One region of the Enterobacter sp. N5-15 genome, then DNA from elsewhere that is predicted to be linked to it. Evidence: predicted binding sites of a transcription regulator. Region 1 holds the regulator's gene; each other region holds the start of a gene.

Region 1 (2,203 bases):
GCACAAAGCTGTCGCGTCCCAGCCAGGAGACCGCAAAGAACTTCTGGATGCCGTTAAGCATGCGCAGCGGCGGGTTCTCTTCACCTTTTTCACGGCCCGGACGACGACCAAACATCACCGATACCGGCACCATCTGCACATCCAGATCGGGGTTGCTGCGGTGCAGGTCGAGATAGTCATGGAACAGCTTGATGGACTCTTCTTTTGGCGTGTAGTAGGTAAACACGCGCGGCCCGCCGTGAATGAACACGTAGCGCGGCAGTAAAGTGCCGTCAACTTCAAGCGGTTCAAGCGGGTCAGGTAAGTCATGCGCCAGACACTGGGCACGAAGCGTCAGTAAGTCTGCCTTCGAGTTATAAGGCAAAACGTACATAATAGGACGCGACGTATCGAGCCCTAATTCCAGCGCGGGTTCTGCTGGGATAGACTTGCTTTTTACCAGGATGCTTAATGGTAAATTAAGTAATTTGTAGTAAATTCGTGGCCAGCCGGACATAAACGATGTAAAGCCTCTGGTTAATAATGCAATTGCTGCGCAAGGATAACAGAAAGCGCGCAAAATTTCTGTTGTTACCCGTCATACTTCAGGCTGTAGCGAAACGCGCTACAGCTCCTGTTACTGACGCTTTTTTTCATAAAAGGTTCTTTTAATGGCCAATAATACCACTGGGTTAACGCGTATCATCAAAGCCGCCGGCTATTCGTGGAAAGGGTTCCGTGCTGCGTGGATCAACGAAGCCGCCTTTCGCCAGGAGGGCGTCGCCGCTATCATCGCGGTGATCATCGCCTGTTTCCTTGATGTTGATGCTATTACCCGCGTACTTCTTATCGGTTCCGTGCTTCTGGTGATGATAGTGGAAATTCTTAATAGCGCTATTGAAGCCGTTGTTGATCGCATTGGTTCAGATTTCCACGAGCTTTCTGGCCGCGCAAAAGACATGGGCTCTGCTGCCGTGTTGCTGGCGATTATCACTGCCGTTATCACCTGGGTCACGCTGCTTTGGTCACATTTCCGATGAGCCTCGAGGAATAATTAAGTCCCTGGTTTTTTGTGCAGTTTTTGGTTCCAAAATCGCCTTTGACTGTATATACTCACAGCATAACTGTATATACACCCAGGGGGCGGAATGAAAGCGTTAACGACCAGGCAGCAAGAGGTGTTTGATCTCATCCGGGATCATATCGGCCAGACGGGTATGCCACCCACGCGTGCGGAAATCGCGCAGCGTCTGGGCTTCCGTTCTCCGAATGCTGCCGAAGAACACCTGAAAGCGCTGGCGCGTAAGGGCGTGATTGAGATTGTTTCAGGCGCGTCACGTGGTATCCGCCTGCTGGTGGAAGAAGAGACGGGCATTCCGCTGGTGGGGCGCGTTGCTGCCGGTGAGCCTTTACTGGCACAGCAGCATATTGAAGGCCATTACCAGGTTGATCCAGCCATGTTCAAACCGAGCGCTGATTTCCTGCTGCGCGTCAGCGGTATGTCGATGAAAGACATCGGCATTCTTGACGGCGATCTGCTTGCGGTGCACAAAACGCAGGATGTGCGTAACGGCCAGGTGGTTGTCGCACGCATTGATGATGAAGTCACCGTCAAGCGTTTGAAAAAACAGGGGAACACCGTTCAGCTACTGCCTGAAAACAACGAGTTCTCCCCGATTGTGGTCGATCTCCGCGAACACAACTTCTCTATCGAAGGACTGGCGGTTGGGGTCATTCGCAACGGCGAATGGCTGTAACCTCTTCCTGACAGGCTATGGCGCCGCTGTAGCCTGCTTCATTCTCCACTCCCGGTATTTTTCATGTCACTGCTGACGGCATCCGATAAGGCATTGTGGCGTCTTGCTCTGCCGATGATTTTCTCCAATATTACCGTTCCCTTGCTCGGTCTGGTCGATACTGCCGTTATTGGTCACCTTGATTCGCCTGTTTATCTTGGCGGCGTGGCGATTGGCGCGACGGCAACCAGCTTCCTGTTTATGCTGCTGCTCTTTTTGCGCATGAGCACCACCGGACTCACGGCACAGGCTTATGGTGCAAAAGATCCGCTGCGTCTGGCGCGCGCGCTGGTGCAGCCGCTGATCCTTGCGCTTGGCGCGGGGCTGTTAATCGTTTTATTACGTGCGCCTCTTATCGACCTTGCGCTCCATGTTGTTGGCGGCAGCGAGGCGGTACTGGCGCAGGCGCGACGTTTCCTTGAAATCCG
Region 2 (2,203 bases), 1.2 Mb from region 1:
CTGCTGTACAGGAATGTAGCTTTCAGGTTCAGGCGCGATAACGGGCTCCGGCGTGTGAACGCCAGGCGCTGTCTGCCAGTCAACCTGAGGCTGCTGAATAACGGATTCCGGCGGCGAAACCGGCGCGGATGGCATCACGGCGTCGACAGGTGCGGCATACGCCTGCGCAGCGGTCGTCGCGGCGGCGGCGGCTGCAACCGGCTCGGTAACCGAGTGGCCATTTAACAGCGGATCGTATTCGTCGAAGTCACCCGGCGTGGCCCGGCTGCCGGAGAAGAGCACATCGTCAGGATCGACGGCGACACCCGCCGCGCGATACGCCACCTGCTCGTCTTCATCCATGCGTTTACCGGAGAAGAGCGCCGCATCGGTTTTACGGCCCAGCGGGTTGGCAAATTTCTCAGCAACACGCTGGCGACGCGCCAGCGCGCCGCGCAGAATACGCGCTCGACGAGACTCGCGACGCTGCACAGGCGCGTCATCTTCCTCTTCATCTTCGTACTCGTCTTCATCAACCCACGTATCGTCGCGGCGGGTACGGTTGCTGGCGAAGGTCAGAATGGTGAGGATAAAACTGCCAATTTTCTCGGCAATGCTCACCCAGGACCAGCCGGTGAACAACGTCAGCCCGGCCGCCCAGATGCAGAGCAGCGCCAGCGTGCCGCCGCTGCTGTGCAGCATCGGCTGTAGCGCAGAACTGAGTAAGCTGCCAATCACCCCGCCCGAGGCGAAGTACCAGATATCATCCGCATTTATCGCTGCCAGCCCGCACGAGGTGAGGATCAGCGCCAGCGCGCCAATCAGGCGCAGCGACACGGCGAAATAGTCGATGTAATCATCGTTCTGACGATGACGCCACGCAAACCAGCATCCGCCAATGATAATGACGGGAAGGGTGTAGGCCATCACACCGAAAATGAAAAACAGCGTGTCCGCAAGCCAGGCACCGGGAACACCGCCTAAATTATGGATAGGCTCATGCCATGCAGTTTGTGACCAGCTGGGATCTGAGGGGTTGAAACTGAGTAAGGCTGCCATCAGCCAGACGGCAAAAAGGGCAATAACAATCAGCAAAGCCTCGAGGAGACGACGTCCGCTGCTTAGCTTCGATAGTGTGACTTCTTTGTCTTCAGTGTATTCCTGGCTCAAGAAAGGCTCTCCAGGTATCAGGCATATCCTGCCTGTTTGCTAAAACGGACAACAGCGCCGGGACTCCCCGGCACTGTTGCTGTATGGATTAACAGGAGTGTAATCAAACTACGCTGATTTTGCACCTGTTCCGTGTTAGCGCGTCTTAATAACCAGACGATTGCTCTGTTTGACCTCTTCCATCACCACATATGTACGGGTGTCGTTCACGCCCGGCAGACGCAGCAGGGTTTCCCCCAGCAGCTTACGGTAGGCGGACATATCAGGCACACGGGTTTTCAACAGGTAGTCGAAATCACCGGATACCAGGTGACACTCTTGAATTTCTTCAAGTTTTTGTACAGCGGAGTTAAATTGCTCAAACACATCCGGCGCACCACGATTCAGAGTAATCTCAACAAATACCAGAAGTGAGGCATCCAGATAATGCGGGTTCAGCAGAGCCGTATAGCCCTGAATAAAACCCTGTCTTTCCAGTCGGCGCACACGCTCAAGGCACGGCGTCGGGGAAAGTCCCACACGTTTTGAAAGCTCGACGTTGGAAATACGCCCATCCTTTTGCAATTCATTAAGAATGTTACGATCGATACGGTCGAGATCTTTGCCAGGGCGCTTCTTGCTATCTACCATTATTATTGTCTCTCTGTATTCCTTCCCTACTCCTGCCTGGACCCTGTGCACATCACTGTTCAGAGCCTGTACCCGTTAGTCATCACATCGCCTGATTATGTATTAGACGCGATGCGGATTCGGGTTCTGTTGGTAAGAAGACCGTTGCCCGAAGGCAGTCACCGACATCACGTATGGCGTCTGTCCACGCCATGCGTAGATTTCACTGACCCGGTAAAAATGGCATTTACGTGCATGCCTATGCGGCATACGGTTAACGCGGTTTTTTTTCTTCCTTGAATGTTTTCGCAAAAGCGCAGGGGATTGTCAAAGCAAAACATCGTTTTTTAGTACAACATGCCGGATATTCATTACGGCAGGGTATTAATCCTCATTTTATTGCCTTACAAACGAGCGATTTTCAGGAGAAAGCGTGATGTTATAG
Region 3 (2,203 bases), 1.8 Mb from region 1:
CCGCGCAGTTTTTCCGCAGCGCGTTCCGCGTAGGCGCAAATGGCCTGGTGCATCTCCTCGTACTGCGTAATACGGTGTCCAAACGAACGGCTACAGATAATTTGCTGCTTCGTGGGGGTGAACTCTTCCAGATCAAGACAGGGTTCACCGCGAAGCTCGCGGGCCGTCCGTTCCAGTACCACGTTGAAATGTTTGCGAATGACCCAGGACGACGCTTCCGCCAGCTCCAGCGCCGTGGTAATGCCCATCGCGTTCAGTTTTTTCGTGATGCGCCGCCCTACCCCCCACACCTCCTCTACCGGAACCTTTGCCAGCAGCTTACGCTGCCGCTCGCGGCCTGAGAGATCGACCACGCCGCCCGTGCTGGCCCAGCGTTTCGCCGCATAGTTGGCCAGCTTCGCCAGCGTTTTTGTCGGGGCAATACCGACGCCGACGGTTAAGCCCGTATTTTTAAAGACCTGCGTGCGCATCTGGTGACCGAACGCTTCCAGTGACAGGCAGTGACTGACCCCAGAAACGTTCACGAACGCCTCATCGATGGAGTAAATCTCTATTGCCGGGGCGAGATCGGTCAGCGTCTGCATGACCCGACTGCTGAGATCGGCATACAGCGCATAGTTCGAGCTAAAGACGTAAACCCGCGACGGGTATAGCTTTTCTTTGAATTTAAAATACGGCTCACCCATTTTTATGCCGAACTGCTTTGCCTCCCGCGACAGTGAAATAATGCAGCCGTCGTTATTGGACACCACCACGATGGGTTTCCCCTCCAAATCGGGGCGGAATACCCGCTCGCAGGAGGCATAGAAGCTATTCACATCAACCAGCGCGAACATGTTTATGCGTTTTGAGCGTGTGGGTGACGACGCCGAAGATCTGCAGCTCCTCTTCGGACTGAAAGGTAATCGGCTGATAGCGGGCATTATGCGGCAGAAGTCTCAGAACCGGACGGGTCTGTAGCTCTTTCACAGTAAACTCACCGGCGACCGACGCCACGACGATATCCCCATGTTCGGCATTTAACGAACGATCGACCACCAGCAGATCGCCGTCGCCGATCCCCGCCCCAATCATGGAGTCTCCACTCACCTTGATAAAATAGGTCGCACTGGGGTGCCTTACTGCCAGCCGGTTAAGATCGAGACGATCCTCCACATAATCCTGCGCCGGGCTGGGAAACCCACAGGCAACACGTTCTAAAAATAAAGGTAATTCAATGATTTGTTTTGGTTGATAAGAAAAGAGAGTGTCCATAATGCCTTTCTCGCCAGATACTGTATATAAATACAGTATTACGGATTATGGACAAGGATCAAGGTCATTTCCGGAGGTGAACCCAAACGCGTTGAAGTTTGAGCGGTTTTAATTGAGCAACGTCGCCCGCCGTTAACAGGCCTGACAGTATAAGTCATATAAAAGTCATCTGGTTTATGACTTATAAAAAATAACATCACTATGCACTAACTACATATTGACTTTAAAGTCAGATATAAGCATATTTCACAGCACAAATTAACAAGACTTACTGGAGAATATTTCCATGCCAGCCCGTGACTATCCAGACAAGCGTGTTGCACGCGGTCTGGCAAAGGAGGCCGATCTCAGGATGCTGAGCGCCCGCATCGATCCCGACCTGATGGAGTACATCAGAACCACCGCCTTTGAGACGCGTAAGAGTAAGCAAGAGATTGTGGCGGAAGCGTTAGCGCTCCACAGACAGAAAAGTCAGACAGGACCCTAAGCGCGCAAAGCCGGGGGCCCCCTTCGGGCTTTGCGCATATCACGTTTAATCTAACAGCGAATTCAGCGTTTCCAGTGCTTCAGGCGGTAACTTCAGATCCGCCGCCGCGAGGTTTTGCCGCAGATGCGCCACGGACGAGGTGCCCGGGATCAGCAGAATATTCGGGGAACGCTGCAGCAGCCATGCCAGCGCTACCTGCATTGGCGTGGCGCCCAGTGAATCCGCGACGGCTTTCAGCCCGGAAGATTGCAGTGGCGTAAAGCCGCCCAGCGGGAAGAACGGCACATACGCAATCCCCTGCTGTGCCAGCAGATCCACCAGCGCGTCATCCACCCGGTTCACAATGTTGTACATGTTCTGCACGCACACCACCGGGACCATCTTCTGCGCTTCCGCGACCTGGGTGGCCGTGACGTTGCTCAGGCCAATATGCCGCACCAGCCCCTGCTGCTGTAATTCGGC
Region 4 (2,203 bases), 1.3 Mb from region 1:
TTCAGACGCGGAGCACTGGCCACCTTCTCGACTATTTCTCGCAAGCGGGTGAGCATGATTTGCGTAGCTTAACCTCTTTTACGTCGCCATGCAGGTGCGCTCTGCGGCTTAGGCGGGATCTCCTGAAGCTGCATTACCACACTTGCAAACTCTTTCATCACCCTACGGTAAACATCGCGTTTAAATGACACGACCTGACGAACAGGATACCAATAGCTCACCCAGCGCCAGCCATCGAACTCCGGCGTACTGCTGGTTTGCATATTGATGTCTGAATCGTTGCCCACCAACTGCAACAGAAACCACTTCTGTTTCTGGCCGATACAAACCGGCTTTGTGTCCCAACGCACCAAACGTTTCGGTAACTTGTAACGCAACCAGTTGCGGGTCGAAGCCAGGATGCGAACATCTTTTCGGCTTAAACCGACCTCTTCAAAAAGCTCCCGGTACATCGCTTGTTCTGGGGACTCTCCTGGATTGATCCCGCCTTGCGGGAACTGCCAGGAGTGCTGACCATATCGCCGGGCCCACATTACCTGGCCCTGACGATTACAAATTACTATTCCTACGTTCGGGCGGTAGCCATCGTCATCAATCACCGGACTACCCCAAACTAAACCTTATATATGAATGATTGTTTCACACTACAGGGAGGCGGTAAACCACTCTCTTACAGGGCTGCAGCCTAATAACATTTGAATAACTCACAAATAAGTGCTGAGTTATAAACAGATGAGAGTCAGTGAAGGGAATTTTATTCACCTTTTCTGTGGATATAGTTGTGAAGAAGTGTCTGATTACCGATGAACAACCTAAAACACCGCCGTGCTCTCTCTTTTACCTGAATTAAATAATGTAATTATTTTCATATAGTTAAATGTATATCCTTCAACACAAAACAGAATAGCGTGACGATCGTCACATCAGGGATCGTGGTGCTGATGAAAGATCGAACAGCGTCGGTTTTATCCACAGATTGTGCCAATAAGTTAGTCACAATTTGTTTGAAAATTCGATTTTCATCGCACGTCAAGGCTGTAAATTGAAACAGTAGTTAGGGTTATGCCCAGTTATCCCATTTTTCTGTGGATAACATGGTGTAAGATCCTGTTCATTGTCAGTGACCAGATTTGAACAACCGGTTTTCTGACTCAGGTGAAACGATTTCAAATCAATAAAAAAATCTATAAATCATAGACATAGAATATTGGTACAGAAATAGTTAAACTCTATCCACAGGGGACAATTTCTTCGTTTATTTTTTAATCAAAAGGTTACCTTCATGCATCCGCTTACACCCTTGCTCTCACCGCCGTCCAGCGAAGGCCGGTTGCTACAGCAGGCACAGCGTCTGGCAGGCTTTTCGCTTGGCGAACTGGCGGCAATGGCAGGGCTTCAGATCCCGAAGGATCTGAAGAGGGATAAAGGCTGGATCGGCATGCTGCTTGAACTTTGGCTGGGCGCCAGCGCAGGGAGCAAACCCGAGCAGGATTTTGCAGCGCTTGGCGTGGAGTTAAAAACCATCCCTGTAGACCGCCAGGGCAAGCCCCTTGAGACCACCTTCGTCTGCGTTGCGCCATTAACCGGCAACACCGGCGTAACGTGGGAAACCAGCCACGTTCGCCACAAGCTGAAGCGCGTGCTGTGGGTACCGGTTGAAGGTGAGCGTCAGATCCCCCTGGCTGAGCGTCGCGTTGGCGCGCCGCTGCTCTGGAGCCCGAACGACGATGAAGAGCATCAGCTGCGGCTGGACTGGGAGGAGCTGATGGACATGATTGTGCTTGGGCAGGTAGAGCGCATCACCGCCCGACATGGAGAAGTATTACAACTGCGCCCGAAAGCGGCCAACAGTAAAGCGCTTACCGAGGCAATCGGCGCGCAGGGCGAGCCGATACTGACGTTGCCGCGCGGTTTTTATCTCAAAAAGAATTTCACCGGCGCACTCCTGGCACGTCATTTCCTGTTAAAAACATAGTTTTTTACTTATTTTGCGAGCTCTCAAACATAATCGACTGCTTTTTAAGATTTTACCGCTTCCTCAAGTCGCCATATCGGGTTAATACTAGATTATGATTTGATACGCGCCAGATGAGGACGATAACGATGAAAAAATGGGCAGTGTTAGTTTCAGCAGTCGGTTTAGCGTTTGCCGTATCGGGCTGTAGCAGCGATTACGTTATGGCGACAAAAGACGGTCGAATGA

Evidence for each region. The regulator LexA, encoded in region 1, represses DNA repair genes until DNA is damaged. The targets are predictions, from matches to a motif close to TNCTGTATGTACATACAGNA.
Region 2: the regulator LexA is predicted to act here: its motif matches at 1,227-1,246, upstream of AC2TE5_RS07315 (DNA translocase FtsK 4TM domain-containing protein).
Region 3: the regulator LexA is predicted to act here: its motif matches at 1,273-1,292, upstream of umuD (translesion error-prone DNA polymerase V autoproteolytic subunit).
Region 4: the regulator LexA is predicted to act here: its motif matches at 1,034-1,053, upstream of mutH (DNA mismatch repair endonuclease MutH).

What each region holds. Positions count from the first base shown of each region.
Region 1 is NZ_CM170150.1:335,806-338,008, forward strand. Features, by position in the region: gene plsB (glycerol-3-phosphate 1-O-acyltransferase PlsB) at 1-496, opposite strand, end outside; gene AC2TE5_RS01545 (diacylglycerol kinase) at 651-1,019, shown strand; gene lexA (transcriptional repressor LexA) at 1,128-1,736, shown strand; gene dinF (MATE family efflux transporter DinF) at 1,800-2,203, shown strand, end outside.
Region 2 is NZ_CM170150.1:1,561,098-1,563,300, reverse strand. Features, by position in the region: gene AC2TE5_RS07315 (DNA translocase FtsK 4TM domain-containing protein) at 1-1,149, opposite strand, end outside; gene lrp (leucine-responsive transcriptional regulator Lrp) at 1,285-1,779, opposite strand.
Region 3 is NZ_CM170150.1:2,091,672-2,093,874, reverse strand. Features, by position in the region: gene umuC (translesion error-prone DNA polymerase V subunit UmuC) at 1-836, opposite strand, end outside; gene umuD (translesion error-prone DNA polymerase V autoproteolytic subunit) at 820-1,254, opposite strand; gene AC2TE5_RS09980 (hypothetical protein) at 1,541-1,741, shown strand; gene AC2TE5_RS09975 (aldo/keto reductase family oxidoreductase) at 1,787-2,203, opposite strand, start outside.
Region 4 is NZ_CM170150.1:3,902,779-3,904,981, forward strand. Features, by position in the region: gene ptsP (phosphoenolpyruvate--protein phosphotransferase) at 1-56, opposite strand, end outside; gene rppH (RNA pyrophosphohydrolase) at 69-599, opposite strand; gene mutH (DNA mismatch repair endonuclease MutH) at 1,283-1,975, shown strand; gene AC2TE5_RS18415 (YgdI/YgdR family lipoprotein) at 2,104-2,203, shown strand, end outside.